4 regions of the Embleya sp. NPDC020630 genome follow, and region 1 is predicted to be linked to each of the others. Evidence: riboswitches for the same ligand, from Rfam matches in the RefSeq annotation. Region 1 holds a riboswitch; each other region holds the start of a gene.
The links. A riboswitch is a leader RNA that binds a small molecule or an ion and turns the genes downstream of it on or off. The one in region 1 is predicted to bind cobalamin.
Positions count from the first base shown of each region.

Region 2: linked by a shared signal. The riboswitch ahead of ACH4XV_RS03555 (peptidase) and the one ahead of ACH4XV_RS14305 (energy-coupling factor ABC transporter permease) in region 1 are both predicted to bind cobalamin.
Region 3: linked by a shared signal. The riboswitch ahead of ACH4XV_RS05585 (ribonucleoside-diphosphate reductase subunit alpha) and the one ahead of ACH4XV_RS14305 (energy-coupling factor ABC transporter permease) in region 1 are both predicted to bind cobalamin.
Region 4: linked by a shared signal. The riboswitch ahead of metE (5-methyltetrahydropteroyltriglutamate--homocysteine S-methyltransferase) and the one ahead of ACH4XV_RS14305 (energy-coupling factor ABC transporter permease) in region 1 are both predicted to bind cobalamin.

Region 1 is NZ_JBIRUB010000003.1:655,074-658,884, forward strand. It holds gene ACH4XV_RS14295 (class II aldolase/adducin family protein) at 1-684, shown strand, start outside; gene ACH4XV_RS14300 (RDD family protein) at 823-1,368, shown strand; cobalamin riboswitch at 1,556-1,765, shown strand; gene ACH4XV_RS14305 (energy-coupling factor ABC transporter permease) at 1,793-2,506, shown strand; gene ACH4XV_RS14310 (energy-coupling factor ABC transporter substrate-binding protein) at 2,503-2,883, shown strand; gene cbiQ (cobalt ECF transporter T component CbiQ) at 2,887-3,630, shown strand; gene ACH4XV_RS14320 (energy-coupling factor ABC transporter ATP-binding protein) at 3,627-3,811, shown strand, end outside.
Region 2 is NZ_JBIRUB010000001.1:884,416-888,226, forward strand. It holds gene ACH4XV_RS03555 (peptidase) at 109-1,206, opposite strand; cobalamin riboswitch at 1,336-1,471, opposite strand; cobalamin riboswitch at 1,796-1,977, shown strand; gene ACH4XV_RS03560 (cob(I)yrinic acid a,c-diamide adenosyltransferase) at 2,024-2,611, shown strand; gene ACH4XV_RS03565 (ECF transporter S component) at 3,059-3,811, opposite strand, start outside.
Region 3 is NZ_JBIRUB010000001.1:1,347,390-1,351,200, reverse strand. It holds gene ACH4XV_RS05590 (ribonucleotide-diphosphate reductase subunit beta) at 1-1, opposite strand, end outside; gene ACH4XV_RS05585 (ribonucleoside-diphosphate reductase subunit alpha) at 19-2,352, opposite strand; cobalamin riboswitch at 2,429-2,682, opposite strand; gene ACH4XV_RS05580 (hypothetical protein) at 3,112-3,300, opposite strand; gene mug (G/U mismatch-specific DNA glycosylase) at 3,460-3,811, opposite strand, start outside.
Region 4 is NZ_JBIRUB010000001.1:894,605-898,415, forward strand. It holds gene metE (5-methyltetrahydropteroyltriglutamate--homocysteine S-methyltransferase) at 1-1,973, opposite strand, end outside; cobalamin riboswitch at 2,137-2,354, opposite strand; gene ACH4XV_RS03595 (winged helix-turn-helix domain-containing protein) at 2,424-2,912, shown strand; gene ACH4XV_RS03600 (IS630 family transposase) at 2,909-3,439, shown strand; gene ACH4XV_RS03605 (flagellar hook-length control protein FliK) at 3,697-3,811, opposite strand, start outside.

The sequences.
Region 1 (3,811 bases):
GGCCGGTTCGGCTTCGAGGAGGGGGTGGCCGGGCACATCACCGCGCGCGACCCCGGGTTCGTCGACCACTTCTGGGTCAACCCGTTCGGGATGTCGTTCAAGCACATCACCGTGGACGACCTGATCCTGGTCAACCACGAGGGGCAGGTCGTCGAGGGCCGATTCCACGTCAACCAGGCCGCGTTCGCGATCCACTCGCAGATCCACGCGGCCCGCCCCGACGTGGTCGCCGCGGCGCACAGCCACTCCACGCACGGGCGCGCGTTGTCCGCGCTCGGGATCCGGCTGGAGCCGATCACCCAGGACGTTTGTCCGTTCTACGAGGACCACGAACTCTTCGACGACTACGCGGGCGTGGTGCTCGACGCCGAGGAGGGGCGGCGGATCGCCAAGACGCTCGGCTCGCGCAAGGCGCTGATCCTGCGCAACCACGGTCTGCTCACCGTCGGACAGTCGGTGGACGCGGCGGCGTGGTGGTTCATCACCATGGAGCGCTCCTGCCAGGTCCAGCTGTTGGCCCAGGCGGCCGGCGAACTGCGGCCGATCTCGCCGGAGAACGCGCGGCTGACCCGGGAGCAGCTCGGCAACGACACGGTGGCGTGGATCAACTACAAGCCGCTGTACGACGTGATCAGCCGCTCCGAGCCGGACCTGTTCGGGGTCGACGGCCCGATGACGATCTGATCGTTTTCGGTCGATCCCGCCGATCGATGATCATTTCGCCGCCGCCCGATCGGGCGGATTGTCCGCCGACCGGGCGCAATCTCCGCGAGATCGGCCGTGCCGGGAGTCAACCCGCCCGGTTGCGGAAAGTACAACACCATGTACGAACGGAGCCTTCCGCAGCGCTTCGCGCGCTCGGCCCATCCCGTCGGGCCACGCGCCCGGGTGTGGCTGCCGACGATCGAACATCGGGTCGGTCCGTCGTTGCTGTACCGGCGGATCGGCCAGTTCGCGGTGGACGTGATCGCCTCCGCGCTGCTGCCCGGCGCCGCGATGTTCCTGTTCGTGCTACTGCCCACCCACCCCGACGGTTCGATCCGCAGCGGTCCGCTCACCGCGACGATCACCGCCGGTGTGCTCGTGGTCGCGGTGGCGATCCTGTTCTGGTACTGGGTGCTGCGGCCCGCCGAGCACGACGGGCGTACCTGGGGCATGCAGGCGTTCGGGATTCGTGTGGTCGACGTGTCCGGTGGTCGGGCCGGGCGGCGCCAACTGGCGATCCGTTGGGTGCTGCTGTGCGTCGACGCGTTCGCGCTCGGTGTGATCGGGTTGGTCGCGGTGCTCACCAGCGAGCGGGGCCAGCGGATCGGCGACCGGGTCGCGGGCACCCTGGTGGTCCGAGGACGCGGCCCCGGACTGTGCTGAGGGCCCGCTTCTCCCTCCAGCAGGGGCGGCTGGTCCCACGATCGCGAGCGTGCCTCGCTCCGCGCTCCCGCCCGGACGGGCCGTCGTGCGCCGCCCCGGAATGCGGCTATTGCTCCGCCGCTCCGTCCGCCTTGTGGTCTTGCGCACGGTTTGCAGATGCCACCTTGTCGCCATGTCCACTCGACCACTAGTGTCGGCTCGCCGTGGTGCTCGGGAAGCCGGTTCGATGCCGGCGCGGCCCTCGCCACTGTGATCGGGAAGTTCTCCTCCACCCCCGCGGGAACGTTGATTCGTCGCCTCGGGAAGCCACTGGGACCGCTGTCGCGGACCCGGGAAGGCGGAGACGTGAACGCACGACCCGTCAGCCAGGAGACCGGCCACGGCGATCGTCCGTCCACGAGGTGTTGGAGAGGGACCCTTCCTCATGCATATCGCCGAGGGCTATCTGCCCTGGGAACACGCCGCCGCCTGGGGCGTCGCGTCGACCCCGTTCGTCGTCCACGGTGCCCGCGCGCTCACCCGCGAGGTGCGCGATCGGCCCGAGAACACCCTGCTGCTCGGCGCGTCCGGCGCCTTCTCGTTCGTGTTGTCCGCGCTGAAGATCCCATCCGTCACCGGCAGTTGCTCGCATCCCACCGGCACCGGCCTGGGCGCCATCCTGTTCCGGCCACCGATCATGGCGGTGCTCGGCACGATCACCCTGCTCTTCCAGGCGTTGTTGCTCGCCCACGGCGGGTTGACCACGCTCGGCGCGAACGTGTTCTCGATGGCGATCGTCGGCCCCTGGGCCGGCTACGGCGCGTACCGGCTCGCCCGCTCGCTCCTGGACCGGCGCGGCGGCACCATGCCGCTGGACGTCGCGGTGTTCGCCGGCGCGTTCGTCGCGGACCTGAGCACCTACTGCGTCACCAGCGTGCAGCTCGCCCTCGCCTTCCCCGACCCGGACAGCGGATTCCCGGGCGCGCTGGCCAAGTTCGGCGGCATCTTCTCGCTCACCCAGATCCCGCTGGCGATCAGCGAGGGCCTGCTGACCGTCCTGGTGGTGCGCCTGCTGCGCCAATCCAGTCGCGGTGACCTGATCCGCCTCGGCGTGCTGAGCGACGCCCGGCCCGTGCGCGAGGAGGAGAAGAGCAAGTGAAGCGCTCGACGAAGATCAACCTGCTGCTCGTGCTGGCCGTGGTGCTGCTCGCGGCGCTGCCCGTGGTGTTCGGCATGGGCGACGACAAGGACGAGCCGTTCACGGGTTCCGACACCCGGGCCGAGACCGCGATCACCGAGAACGACCCGGACTACAAGCCGTGGTTCAGCCCGCTGTACGAGCCGCCGTCCGGCGAGATCGAGTCCGGCCTGTTCGCGCTCCAGGCCGCGCTCGGCGCGGGTGTCGTCGGGTACATGTTCGGCGTCAAGCGCACCCGCCGAAAGCTCGCGCCCGAGGCGAGCGACACCCCCGACGGGTCGGGCCCGGGGCCCGATCCGGCCGCCGCGCAGGACCCGGTATCGGTTCCGGGTCGCTGACCCGTGCTGCCGATCGACGCGGCGGCGCATGCCAGTGCCTGGCGCCGCCGCCATCCGGCCGACAAGGCCGTGCTCTCCTTCGGGCTGCTCGGGTGCGCGGTGGCGCTGCCGCCGTGGCCCGGCGCGGTGCTGGTCGCGGTCGCCGTGCTGACCATCGCGCTCGGCTTCGCCGAGGTGCCCGCCCGACGACTGTGGCGGGCGGCCCGCGCGCCGCTGGGATTCGCGGTGACCGGCGCGCTGACCCTGCTCGTGTCGATCCGCGCGGACGGCGTCGGCTGGGCGCCGGACGGGCCGCGCCACGCGGGCGAGTTGGTGGCCCGCTCCGGCGCGGCCGGTTTGGCGATGTTGTTGTTCGCGTTCACCACGCCGCTGTCGGACGTCCTGCCCCGGCTGACCCGGGTGGGTGTGCCGGCGGCCGTGGTGGACGTGGCGGCGGTGATGTACCGGATGTTGTTCCTGCTCTACGACACCACCACCCGGATCAACCAGGCCCAGGCCGGGCGGCTCGGGCATCGCACCCGGCGGGCCCGGTGGCGCTCGGTGGCCGGGCTCGGGTCGGCGGTGTTCGTGCACGCCTTCGCGCGGGCCCGGCGGCTGGAGGAAGGGCTGGCCGGGCGCGGCTACGACGGGCGGTTGCGGGTGCTCGTGGACGAGGTGCCCGTCTCACGCGGCTTCATGGCCCGGTCCGTGTTCCTCGTGGCGGCGGTCGTCGTCGCGACTCTTCTTCTGGGATCGGTGATGCCGTGATTCCGCTGCGGGTACGAGAGGTCGGCTACGCCTACGAGGACGGGCCGCCGGTGCTGAGCGGGTTGTCCCTGGCCGTCCCGGCGGGCCGGGCGCTGGCCCTGCTCGGGCCGAACGGCAGCGGCAAGACCACGCTGCTGCGGCTGTTGACCGGTGGCCTGGTGCCGGGCTCGGGTCGGGTGGA
Region 2 (3,811 bases), on a different contig from region 1:
CTGTTGTCGCGACATGCTCGCCGCCTCGGGAGGAGGGGTCCCGGGGACCGACGCCCGCACTGTCGAGGCAGCGGCCACCGTGTCGACGGTGGCCGCTGCCTCGTCTGGTCAGGGTGTGGTGGGGCAGTGCAGTGTGGGGGCGTTCCGGTGAGCGCCCGCACTGCTCAGGTCGGCGAAGCCGGTGCCGGCCAGGCCGAGGACCGCCTGAGCGGTGGCCCTGGTGGCGGTGGCCGGGTTGTACCCGCCGGCGTCGTAGGCGATCGCGCCTCGCGTGGCCGTGGATGCCGAGCAACCGACCTGACGTTCGGTCAGGAAATGCCGGGCGGCCAGGCCCGGTATCACGCGCCAGGACGAGAGCAGGGCCTGGGCGGCCAGGCCGGTGCTGTTGGCGTTCGAGGTGGTGGCGCCCCCCGTACCGAAGCCGCCGTCGGAAAGCTGATGTGAGGCCAGCCAGTTCAGTCCGGCTGCCGCTTCCTGGTGGCGCCCGGTGGCGGCCAGCGCCTGCACGCTCATCGCGGTCGAGTCGGCGTCGCTGGTGCAGGTGGACAGACCGTAGTCGAGGGGGAATCCGCCGTCGGCGCAGTGTGCGTCTGCCAGGAAGTCCACCGCGGCGGCGGGGGCGCCGGCCGGAGTGCGGTCGAGCGCCAAGAGCGCGAGGGACTGGCTGAAGGCGTTGCTGTAGTCGCCCCACGGCGAGGTGTCGGTGAAGCGGCCGGAAGGCTTTTGCAACGAGCGCAGCCGGGCCGGGAGGTCCACGCCGCCGAACGAGGTGGGGTCGACACCGCGTACCTCGGCGGCGAGGAGGGTTTTGGCGGTGGCTCCGGCGTAGGCGTTGGTGGTGCCGTCGCCGATGTACCCGGACAGGATCTCCGGACGGGCGAGCCACGTGGTGGCCTTGGCCCCGTTGCCGTCGGCGACCCCGGCGGCGGCGAATGCGAAGATCGCGTCGATCGTCAAGCCCTGGTCGGGGTAGGTCACTCCGTCGAAGGTGGTCTCGAAGCGTTCTCCGTCGACGAGTTGCCGGGCCAACCATCCCGCCGCGGCCTGGGTGCGGTTGCCGGAGAGTACGGACACGTTTGCCGGGGGCGTCGTATCGGTCGTCGGCGGTGCCGCCGCGGCGGTGGACGGGATCAGGGCGGCCGTACCGGCGAGGGCCAGTCCGCCGAACAGCGCGGCGATCCGGCGTCCGGGTCGGGTGAGCGTCATCACAGTGCCTTTCCGGGCCCATGGCACGGCGGACCCGGGAGACCCGGCGGCCGAGCGGGCACACCGACGGCGGCACCGTCCCGACGCACGCGTCGCTGGGGCTCCGTCCCGCGGACCACGACGGGGATGGGAGACGAACACTCCGGCGGCGGGCATTCGGGCTCGCCGTCGGCAGGGACGGATCACCGCTGCGGGTCAGCGCCGGATTCACACCGGACTTCCCCCGTCGTCGGAGCTACTGCGGGTCGTCGCACAAGACGATCGAACAGATGAAGACGCCCGGAATCGGTACGTCGACTGCTCAGACCTGCAGATGCCGCACTCTACGGATCGCTCACTCCGGAAGGAACTCCCTTTCCGGCCAACAAGATCGCCGGCACATGAAGGGTGGATCCGGCACTGGGCCAAGACGCGCACGACGCGGAACCCGGTAATCCTTCTTGGGGCTTCGGTACCTGCCTGCACGCCGACCTGGGGTGCGACGGTCTCAGTACGCGCGACAGGTTGGTCGACACCGGGGCATGTCGAACGGGTCGGCGTCCGAAGCGGATGAGGCTCCGGGTCGGGTCTGGTTCCGGCGAGGGCCGCGTGTCATGCTGTGGCCTGCTGTGCGACGGCGAAGCCGAGGAAACCGGTGTGATTCCGGTGCGGTCCCGCCACTGTGATCGGGGAGCGACTCCCGTCAAGGCCACGGCCCCGCTTCGGGGTTGGAAGGCCGGGGGAAGTGTTGATCCGAGAGCCAGGAGACTCACGTCGTCGCCACCTCGACACAACCGGGGCGGATTTCCCCGAGAGAGGCCGGTGGTTCGCCGTGTCTGTGGTGCTGAGCCGTATCTACACTCGCACGGGCGACGCGGGCACGACCGCGTTGGGCGACAACTCCCGTGTCCGTAAGACCGATCCTCGGATCGTCGCCTATGCCGACACCGACGAGACCAACGCCGCCATCGGCGTGGCGCTCGCGCTGGGCTGCCTGGACGCGGAGTTGCGGAACGTCCTGGAAGGCATCCAGCACGACCTGTTCGACGTGGGCGCGGACCTGTGCGCTCCGATCCGCGACGGAGACGAACGCCTGCGGGTCCGAGACGAGGACGTATCGCGCCTCGAGCGCCTGTGCGACACGTTCAACGAACGGCTCCAGCCCTTGCGGTCGTTCGTACTGCCGGGCGGTACACCCGGTGCGGCGCTCCTGCACACGGCGCGGACGGCCGCACGCCGGGCGGAACGCTCGGCGTGGGCGCTGGTCGACACGGACACGGAGTTGTCCGGCGGCGAGGCGGCGACGGTGAACCCGGTGTGCGTCCGCTATCTGAACCGTTTGTCGGACCTGCTGTTCATTCTCGCGCGGTTGGCCAACGACGGCGGGCGCGGCGACGTGCCGTGGAGTCCCGGCCGCAACCGCTGACATCGCGCCGCCACCGTTCCGCCGGCGATATCCCACCGGTCCTCGACGGGCGTGGCGGCACGAACGACTCGCCCGGGAGCCAACCGAATTGCGTTCCCGGACTTGCCACCCGGCCGCCGCCGCGGCCGGGTGGCAAGGCTACGGTCGCGGTGACCGGATCCCGCGGCTTCGGCGCCGGCCGAAGGCTCCGAGGAGCTTTCCCCATGCGCTCCTGTGCGACCCTGCGCGGGCACTTGCCCCGCCGGTCGACCCCGACCATCTCCCTGTCGGCCGGCGTCGCCGACACACAACGCACATCCGACGCGCCCAGGCCGGACGCGCATCGCGGGGTTCCACGCCGATCGTCGAGACACGTTGCCTTACGAGGTGCTCCACAGGTTCATGAGCAGCTCGCGCCCGGGCGGCGGGCGCAAGGCAGAAGCGGTGGGGGCCACCTACGGAACGCAGCTATGGAGCGGGCTTCTTCCGCTTGATGGTGGTCGCGGTAGCGACCTGCGTAAGGCCGTTGTCGGCCGGGGCGGGTTCGAACACGATCGGTGCCTCGAACGCGGCCTTGCGGGATGCGCGCCGCAGGGCGGCCAGTACCGCCGGGCCGACGAGGACGATCGCGGCGCAGTTGGTGATGGCGCGGCCGGTGTCCCATCCGAAGGTCGAGGTGAGCACGGTGAACACGAAGAATCGGCGCAGGTTGTCGAGGATGCCGTCGCCGGGGACGAAGGCCGGGCCGACCATGGATTCGGAGTCGGCGAGGAACGGCCAGAACCACATGTTCATGAGGAACCCGAACGCGTAGGCGGCGAAGACGCCGTAGCAGGCGAGCATGACGATCTCGCGCCGCCCCCGGACGCGTCGGGGCAGCAGCCCCGCGCCGAGTCCGACCCAGGCCGAGGCCAGCATCTGAAACGGCAACCACGGGCCGACGCCGGCGGTCAGCAGGGCGGATGCGAACAGTGAGGTGCAGCCGAGTACGAACCCGAATCCAGGGCCGAACACTCGCCCGGCCAGGACGAGCATGAAGAACACCGTCTCGATCCCGGCGGTGCCGGCGCCCAGCGGACGCAGTGCCGCGTTGATCGCGGAGAGCACGCCGAGCATGGCCAGCGCCTTGGAGTCGAGCCCGCCACTGGTGAGTTCGGCCAGCACCACCGCGACCACGAACGGCAGCGTGACGGCGAAGATCAGCGGCGCGTCGCCCGAGTG
Region 3 (3,811 bases), on a different contig from region 1:
TTCCGGGATCGAGCAGGCTCACGTGCACGCCTCACATGCTTCGGGGTTCTCCAGCGAGCAGGCGATAATCTCGACATCGGAGGGGGCGAGGTCCGAGATCTCCTCGACCGGCGCGGCGGACGCCTGCGCGGGCACGGTCGCCTGCTGGATCCGCGTCGCGGGGCGCGAGCGCAGGTAGTACGTGGTCTTGAGACCGGTGGACCACGCGTAGCGGTACATCGAGGACAGCTTGCCGATGGTCGGGTCGGCCATGAACAGGTTCAGCGACTGCGACTGGTCGATGTACGGCGAGCGGGCCGCCGCCAGGTCGATCAGCGCGCGCTGCGGCAGCTCCCACGCGGTGCGGTACAACTCCCGTACGTCCTCCGGGAGTTCGGCGATGCCCTGGACCGAGCCCTCGGCGCGCTTGATCCGGTCGCGCACCTCGGGGGTCCACAGGCCGCGGGCCTTGAGCTCGCGCACCAGGTAGCCGTTGATCTGCAGGAACTCGCCGGACAGCGTCTCGCGCTTGAACAGGTTGGACACCTGCGGCTCGATGCACTCGTAGGCGCCGGCGATGGAGGCGATGGTCGCGGTCGGCGCGATCGCCACGAGCAGCGAGTTGCGCAGCCCGTGCTCGGCCACGCGGGTGCGCAGCGCGTCCCAGCGCTTGGTCTGGGTCGGGTACACGCCCTCCCACAGGTCCGGCTGGAGCCGGCCGCGCGCGGCGTGCGTCTCGGCGTACGCCGGGTGCGGGCCGTGTACCTCGGCGAGCGCCGAGGACGTCTCCAAGGCGGTGAGGTAGATCTCCTCGGAGATCAGCGTGGACAACTCGCGCGCCTCGGCCGAGTCGAACGGCAGGCCGAGCGTGAAGAACACGTCCTGCAGGCCCATCAACCCCAGGCCCACCGGGCGCCAGCGCGGGTTGGACGCGGCGGCCTGGTCGGTCGGGTAGTAGTTGATGTCGATCACGCGGTCGAGGAAGATCACCGCGGTGCGCACCGTGGCGCGCAGCTTGTCCCAGTCCATGCCCTCGCCGGCGACCACGTGCGCGCCGAGGTTGACCGAGCCGAGGTTGCACACGGCGGTCTCGCCGTCGCTGGTGACCTCCAGGATCTCGGTGCACAGGTTGGACAGGTGCACCACGTTGCCCGGCTCGGCGGCCTGGTTGCAGGTCCGGTTGGCGGCGTCCTTGAAGGTCATCCAGCCGTTGCCGGTCTGCGCGAGCGTGCGCATCATCCGGGCGTACAGGTCGCGCGCGGGCATCTGCCGGACGAACCGGCCGTCCCGCTCGGCGGTCTCGTACACCTCGTCGAACTCGGCGCCCCACAGGTCGGGCAGCTCGGGCAGCTCGTTCGGGTCGAACAACGACCAGACGCCGTCCTCCTCGACGCGCCGCATGAACAGGTCCGGCACCCAGTTGGCCAGGTTGAGGTTGTGCGCGCGACGCGCGTCCTCGCCGGTGTTCTCCCGCAGTTCGAGGAACTCCAGGATGTCGGGGTGCCAGGTCTCCAGGTACACGCAGGCCGCGCCCTTGCGCCGGCCGCCCTGGTTGACCGCGGCCACCGACGAGTCGAGGGTCTTCAGCCACGGCACGATGCCGTTGGAGTGCCCGTTGGTGCCCCGGATCAGCGAGCCGCGCGAGCGCACCCGCGACCAGGCCACGCCGATGCCGCCGGCGAACTTCGACAGCCGGGCGATTCGCCCGTACATGTCGTAGATCGACTCCAGCTCGTCCTTGGGCGAGTCGAGCAGGTAGCACGAGGACATCTGGGTGTGCACGGTGCCGGAGTTGAACAGCGTCGGCGAGCTGGGCAGGTAGGCCAGCGAGGACATCAGCCGGTAGAAGCCGATCGCCTCGCCGGGCTCCTTGGACAGACCGCACGCCACGCGCAGCAGGAAGTGCTGCGGGGTCTCGACCACCTTGCGCGAGACGGGGTGGCGCAGCAGGTAGCGGTCGTAGACGGTGCGCAGACCGAAGTACTCGAAGCGGCGGTCCCCGTCGGCGTCGACGGCGGCGTCCAATTCGGCGGCGTGCGCGGCGACGAACGCCGCGGTCTCCGCGCCGATGATGCCCTCGCGGTGACCGAGCGCGATGCCGGCGCTGAAGGAGGCGACGCCGGCCTCGGCGGCCTCGTCGGCGATCCGGCCGGCCAGCAGGCGCGCGGCGAGCCGCGAGTAGGCGGGCTCCTCGGCGATCAGCTCGGCGGCTGTGCGCACGGCCAGGTCGGCCGCCGCGCCGCGGTCCGCACCCTCGTTCAGACCCGCGACGACCCGGCGGACGACCCGATCCGGATCGACCTCCGGCAGATCGCGCGCCTGGGTGCGCACCAGGGTGGCAAGGCGGTCCTCGGGGCTCTCGTCGACCCGCATCCGGGTCGCGCCCACGCTGTCCACAACGGTCACGTGCTCTCTCCTCGCGAGCTCGTACGTACAGGTGACCCCACGCCCGAAGGCGCGGGCAGCCGGCAGGTATTCGGACTCGCGGGCATGCCGGGGCACCGCCGGGCACGGCGTGTGCTCGGTGGTCCGCGGAGTGCCTAGGGGTCGTCGCTTCCCGTACGCCCTTCGGCGTCCGGCGCTCCATGACGACTTTCGTTCCCGCTCACCGCTGCGGGGGCAGTTCCGGCCTCGCACCGGATTCCCTCTTGCCTCGCCTTCCCGAAAACTTCGGTCGGGCGAACCAGCTGCGTCGCAGAGCATATATGTAGTGGCGGGGTGGTCGTCGCACCCCCAGGTGTTGTGTCGCGTCCCGATTCCCGGCGTGTCACGGTTCGCCGGAGACGTGCCCGGGTGGTACGACCGGCGGGCAATTGCGACGCGCGTCGAGCACCCCGAACCCCCGCTCTCCCGGCGCCCGTCCGGCCCCACCGGGCCTGCGCGGGCCGCGTGGGGCGGAGCCGAGGGCGGCGGGGGGCGGCGGCGACGGACCGGATGGACGGGGCGTCGCGCGTCGGCCGCCGCGCCGATCGGCCGGCAAATTCCTTCCTCGCCGGGCGTGTCGGCACACGCGTGACAAGAAGCACATCGCGCGGCGGCCGGCCGATTCACGCGGAGCGGATCGGCGGCCCCGGCCCTCGGGTCGGGACCGGCGGGGGCGCCTCCGGACCCGGATCGCGCCACGTGGCCGGCTCACGGGCGACGCGTGCGCGGGCTCGGTCCGGGTGGGCGGGCGTGTCGGGGCGGGCTGCCTTGCGGTCGGTCGGCCGGCCAGGGTACCTCCCGGCCCGAGTCGCGCCATTCGGCGACCAACGCCTCGTAGACGGGAGTCTCGAACGTCTCGGTGGGCCACGGCCCGTACGGGGCTCGCAGGATCTTCATGCCGACCCAACCTCACGAGGGGGCGCGAAGTAACCACCAACCGGGTGATGCCACTCGGTCGATTGACGGCCCCGCCCCCGAGTCGGGTCGCCCACGCCGACGCCCGGTCGCCGCCGCACAGGGTGAGCGGCACGGATGGCGCCCCCGCGCGCGGCCCTCCTACTCGGTCGGGTAGGCCGCAGTGCGCAGGGCGGTGAAGGCTTCGGCGAGGGCCGCGGCCGTCCAGTGGGCGTTCAGGCCGCTGGGGTTGGGGAGTACCCAGATTCCGGTGTCGTCGATCGTCTCCGGCCGGCGGCCGACCACCGCCTTGGGGCGGCCGAAGCCGGTGCGGTATGCGCCGATGCCAAGGACCGCCAACCAGGCCGGTCGGTACCGGCGTACCTTCGCGGTGAGCGCCAGGCCGCCGGCCCGGTACTCCTCCTTCGTCAACTCGTCGGCGCGCGCGGTGGTTCGGGCCACCACGTTGGTGATGCCGAGGCCGAGCGTGGTCAACTCGCGCTGCGCGGCGGGC
Region 4 (3,811 bases), on a different contig from region 1:
CACATGTGGGTGTGGATCTGGGTTGCCGCGCGTACGCCGGACGTGCTCAGGCGGAATGCCTCGGTGGCCCAGGCCAGGTATTCGGCGTGGTCCACGGCGCGCAGCGGCAGCGTTTCGCGCAACGCGGGTTCGTCCACCTGGATGATCGAACTCCCGGCCGCCTCGAGGTCGTTGACTTCGTCGCGCAGCGCGAGCGCGACCTGTCGGGCGGTGTCGCCGAGCGGTTGGTCGTCGCGGACGAAGGACCAGGCGAGCATGGTCACCGGTCCGGTCAGCATGCCCTTGACGGGTCGGTCGGACAACGACTGGGCGAACGCGGTCCAGCGCACGGTCATCGGGTCGGGGCGGGAGATGTCGCCGGCCAGGATCGGCGGGCGCACGTACCGGGTGCCGTAGGACTGGACCCAGCCGTGCCGGGTGGCGACGTACCCGGTGAGCTGTTCGGCGAAGTACTGCACCATGTCGTTGCGTTCGGCCTCGCCGTGGACGAGGACGTCGATACCGGCCTTTTCCTGGAAGGAGATCACGTCGCGGATCTCGGCCTCGATGCGCTCCTCGTACCCAACGCCGTCGATGCGTCCCGCGCGCAGGTCGGCGCGGGCGGCGCGCAGCTCGGCGGTCTGCGGGAAGGAGCCGATGGTGGTCGTGGGCAGCAACGGCAGCCCCAGATGCGCGCGTTGGACCTCGGCCCGTTGGGCGTACGGCTTGCCGCGGCGCGCGTCGGTGTCGGTGACCGCGGCGGCGCGGGCGCGCACGGCGGGGTCGTGGGTGAGCGCGGACGCCTTGCGTGCGGCCAGGTCGGCCCGGTTGGCGGCGAGGTGGGTCGCAATGGTGTCGGTGCCTCGAGCGAGGCCGCTGGCCAGGGTGACGATCTCCTCGGTCTTCTGGCGGGCGAACGCGAGCCACCGGGCGATCTGCGGGTCGATGTCGCGTTCGGCGTCGGCGTCCAGCGGCACGTGCAACAACGAGCAGGAGGCGGCGACATCGACGCGGTCGGCCAAGCCCAGCTGTATGCCGAGGGTCGTCAGGGACTTGCCGAGGTCGTTGATCCACACGTTGCGGCCGTCCACGACACCGGCGACCAGACGTTTGCCGGGCAGCCCGCCGACGGCGGCCAACGCGTCCAGGTTGGCGGCGGCGGAGCCGGTGAAGTCCAGTGCCAGGCCCTCGATCGGGGCTTTGGCCAGAATCGGCAGCGCCTCGCCGAGGCGGTCGAAGTACGAGGCCACGAGGAGCTTGGGCCGATCGGTCAGTTTGCCGAGGTCGCGGTAGACGCGGGCGGCGGCGCCCAGTTCGGCGAAGCTGCGATCCTGCACCAGCGCCGGTTCGTCGAGTTGCACCCACTCGGCCCCGGCGGTGCGCAGGTCGGCGAGCAACCGCGCGTACGCCGGAAGGAGCCGGTCCAGCAGGGTCAGCGGCTGGAAGTCGGCCGCGACCCCCGGCGCGGGCTTGGCCAGCAGGAGGTAGGTGAGCGGGCCCACCAGCACCGGTCGGGCGGTCAGGCCCAGCGCGACGGCCTCCCGGAACTCGGCCACCTGCTTGACGGAGTTCGCCTCGAAGACGGTGTCCGGCCCGAGTTCGGGGACGAGGTAGTGATAGTTCGTGTCGAACCACTTGGTCATCTCGAGCGGCGCGACGTCCTGCGTGCCGCGGGCCATGGCGAAGTAGCCGTCCAGGGCGTCGGCTTCGACGGCGGCGCGATGCCGGGCCGGGATCGCGCCCACGGCGACGGTGGTATCGAGGACGTGGTCGTACAGCGAGAAGTCGCCGGTGGGCACCTCGTGGATGCCGGCCTCGGCGAGGCGCCGCCAGTTGGCCAGGCGCAGTTCGGCCGAGGTGTCCCGAAGCGCCTGCGCATCGGTGCGGCCGGCCCAGTAGCCCTCGACGACCTTCTTCAGTTCCCGGTTCGGGCCCTGACGGGGATAGCCGTACACGGTGGCGCGGGCTGCCGCGGCTGCGGTCTTGGTGGTCACGGAACTCTCCTTCGCGAGCCTGTCGACAAGATCCCGGAGACGGATCGCAGGCACGAAGGGATGGCAAACCACACGGGCCACGTCGGCGTATTCGCGCGCACATACGTGTCCCACCGGTTGTCCGCCGACCCGCCCACGAGGTCACCGAGCTCTCCGTGCGCTGCGACAGCGCACGGGCAGTGGCAGGTCTTCGGACTCGCGGGCACATCCACCGAGGGCGGACACCTACTGGCCGTCGCTTCCCGGACCGAAACGGGTCCAGTGCTGTTGACGGCGGTCGTTCCCACTCACCGCTGCGGGGCAGTCCCGGATTCGCACCGGGTTCCCTCTTGCGACGCGCCTACCCGGATGGCAGGGCGAACCGACTGCGTGCGACAGCTTACTGACGTTTCCGGGTCCGATTGACGGTGTGTCAAATGTGGGCATACCCGCTGTATGGGGAGCTCGGGGATGACCCCGGTGGAGCGGGAGCGCCGGGAGAGGTTGCGGTTGCGGGCGGCTGGTTGGTTCGCGGAGGGTGTGTCGCAGGCGGAGGTGGCGCGTCGGTCGGGTGTGTCGCCGCAGGCGGTGTCGGTGTGGCATCGCGCGTGGGTGGACGGTGGGGCGGACGCGTTGCGGTCGGCCGGCCCGCCGGGTGCCCACCGGCGGGTGTCGGACGAGGGCTTCGCCGAGGTGGCGGCGGTGTTGGAGGCAGGTCCGGAGGCGGCCGGGTTCACCGGGCAGCTCTGGACGCTCGCGCGGGTCGGGCGGGTGATCACGCAGGTCACCGGGGTGGTCTACGCGTCCCCGTCGAGCGTGTGGCGGCTGTTGAAGGCCCACGGTTGGTCGCGGCAGCGGCCCGCCCGGCGTGCGTTGGAACGAGACGAGGAGGCGGTGACGACCTGGAGGAGCACGGTGTGGCCTCAGGTAAAACCACCGCAAAGAGGACGGATGCGGTGATCGTCTTCGCGGACGAGACCGCGCTGTCGCTGCTGCCTCCGGTCCGCGCGACGTGGGCTCCGCGGGGCCGCACCCCGATCCTGCGGGTGCGGATGGGGAAACGGCCGAAGACCTCGCTGGTCGGCTGGTGCTGTTACCCACCGAACGGGCTGCCGAAGTTCCTGTACCGCATGGTGCCGGGCTCGGTCACCGACCGGGAGCTGATCCGCCAACTCCCGGACATACACAGGACTTTCGATCGACCCATCGTTCTGGTGTGGGACAACCTCGGCAGTCATCGCAGCCGCCGGATGCGCGCCTTCGCCGACCGCGTCGACTGGCTCACCCTGGTCTTCCTGCCACCGTACTCTCCCGACCTCAACCCGGTGGAAGGCAGTTGGGCGCACCTGAAGAGCGGGCCCCTGGCCAACCTCGGCGCCCGCACCCTCGACGAGCTCGTCACCGTCGCACGCCAAGGGCTGCGGGACATCCAACATCGCCCCGCACTCCTCAACGGCTTCCTCGCAGCAACCGCCCTGACGCGATGAACACCAACAACCGGATCCGCAAAGCTCAGTAGACGCACAAGAGGCACCCGGGGGAGCCCGGTGCACGCGCCTGACGGCGAGAGTACGTTCGAAGACGTGGACGCAGCCGGCGTCGCTGCGATCGAGTCGGTCCTCGTGGCGCGTTGCCGCGTTCGTCCCGGTCGGCGTGCCCCCTCGGGCGGTGATCCTGTCGGAACGAACGCGGTCGCGACACCAAGGACGAGGCTGCCTCGGAGACTTCGGCGGTTCGTCCGGTGCTACGGGCGCGTCGGGGCCACGCGCGGCGGCGGGTTGGTGCTCGTCGTCTTGTCCTTGGAGAACGACCAGCCCTCGAAGCTGCCCAGCGGAGGCTTGCGGGCGCTCGCGCCCCAC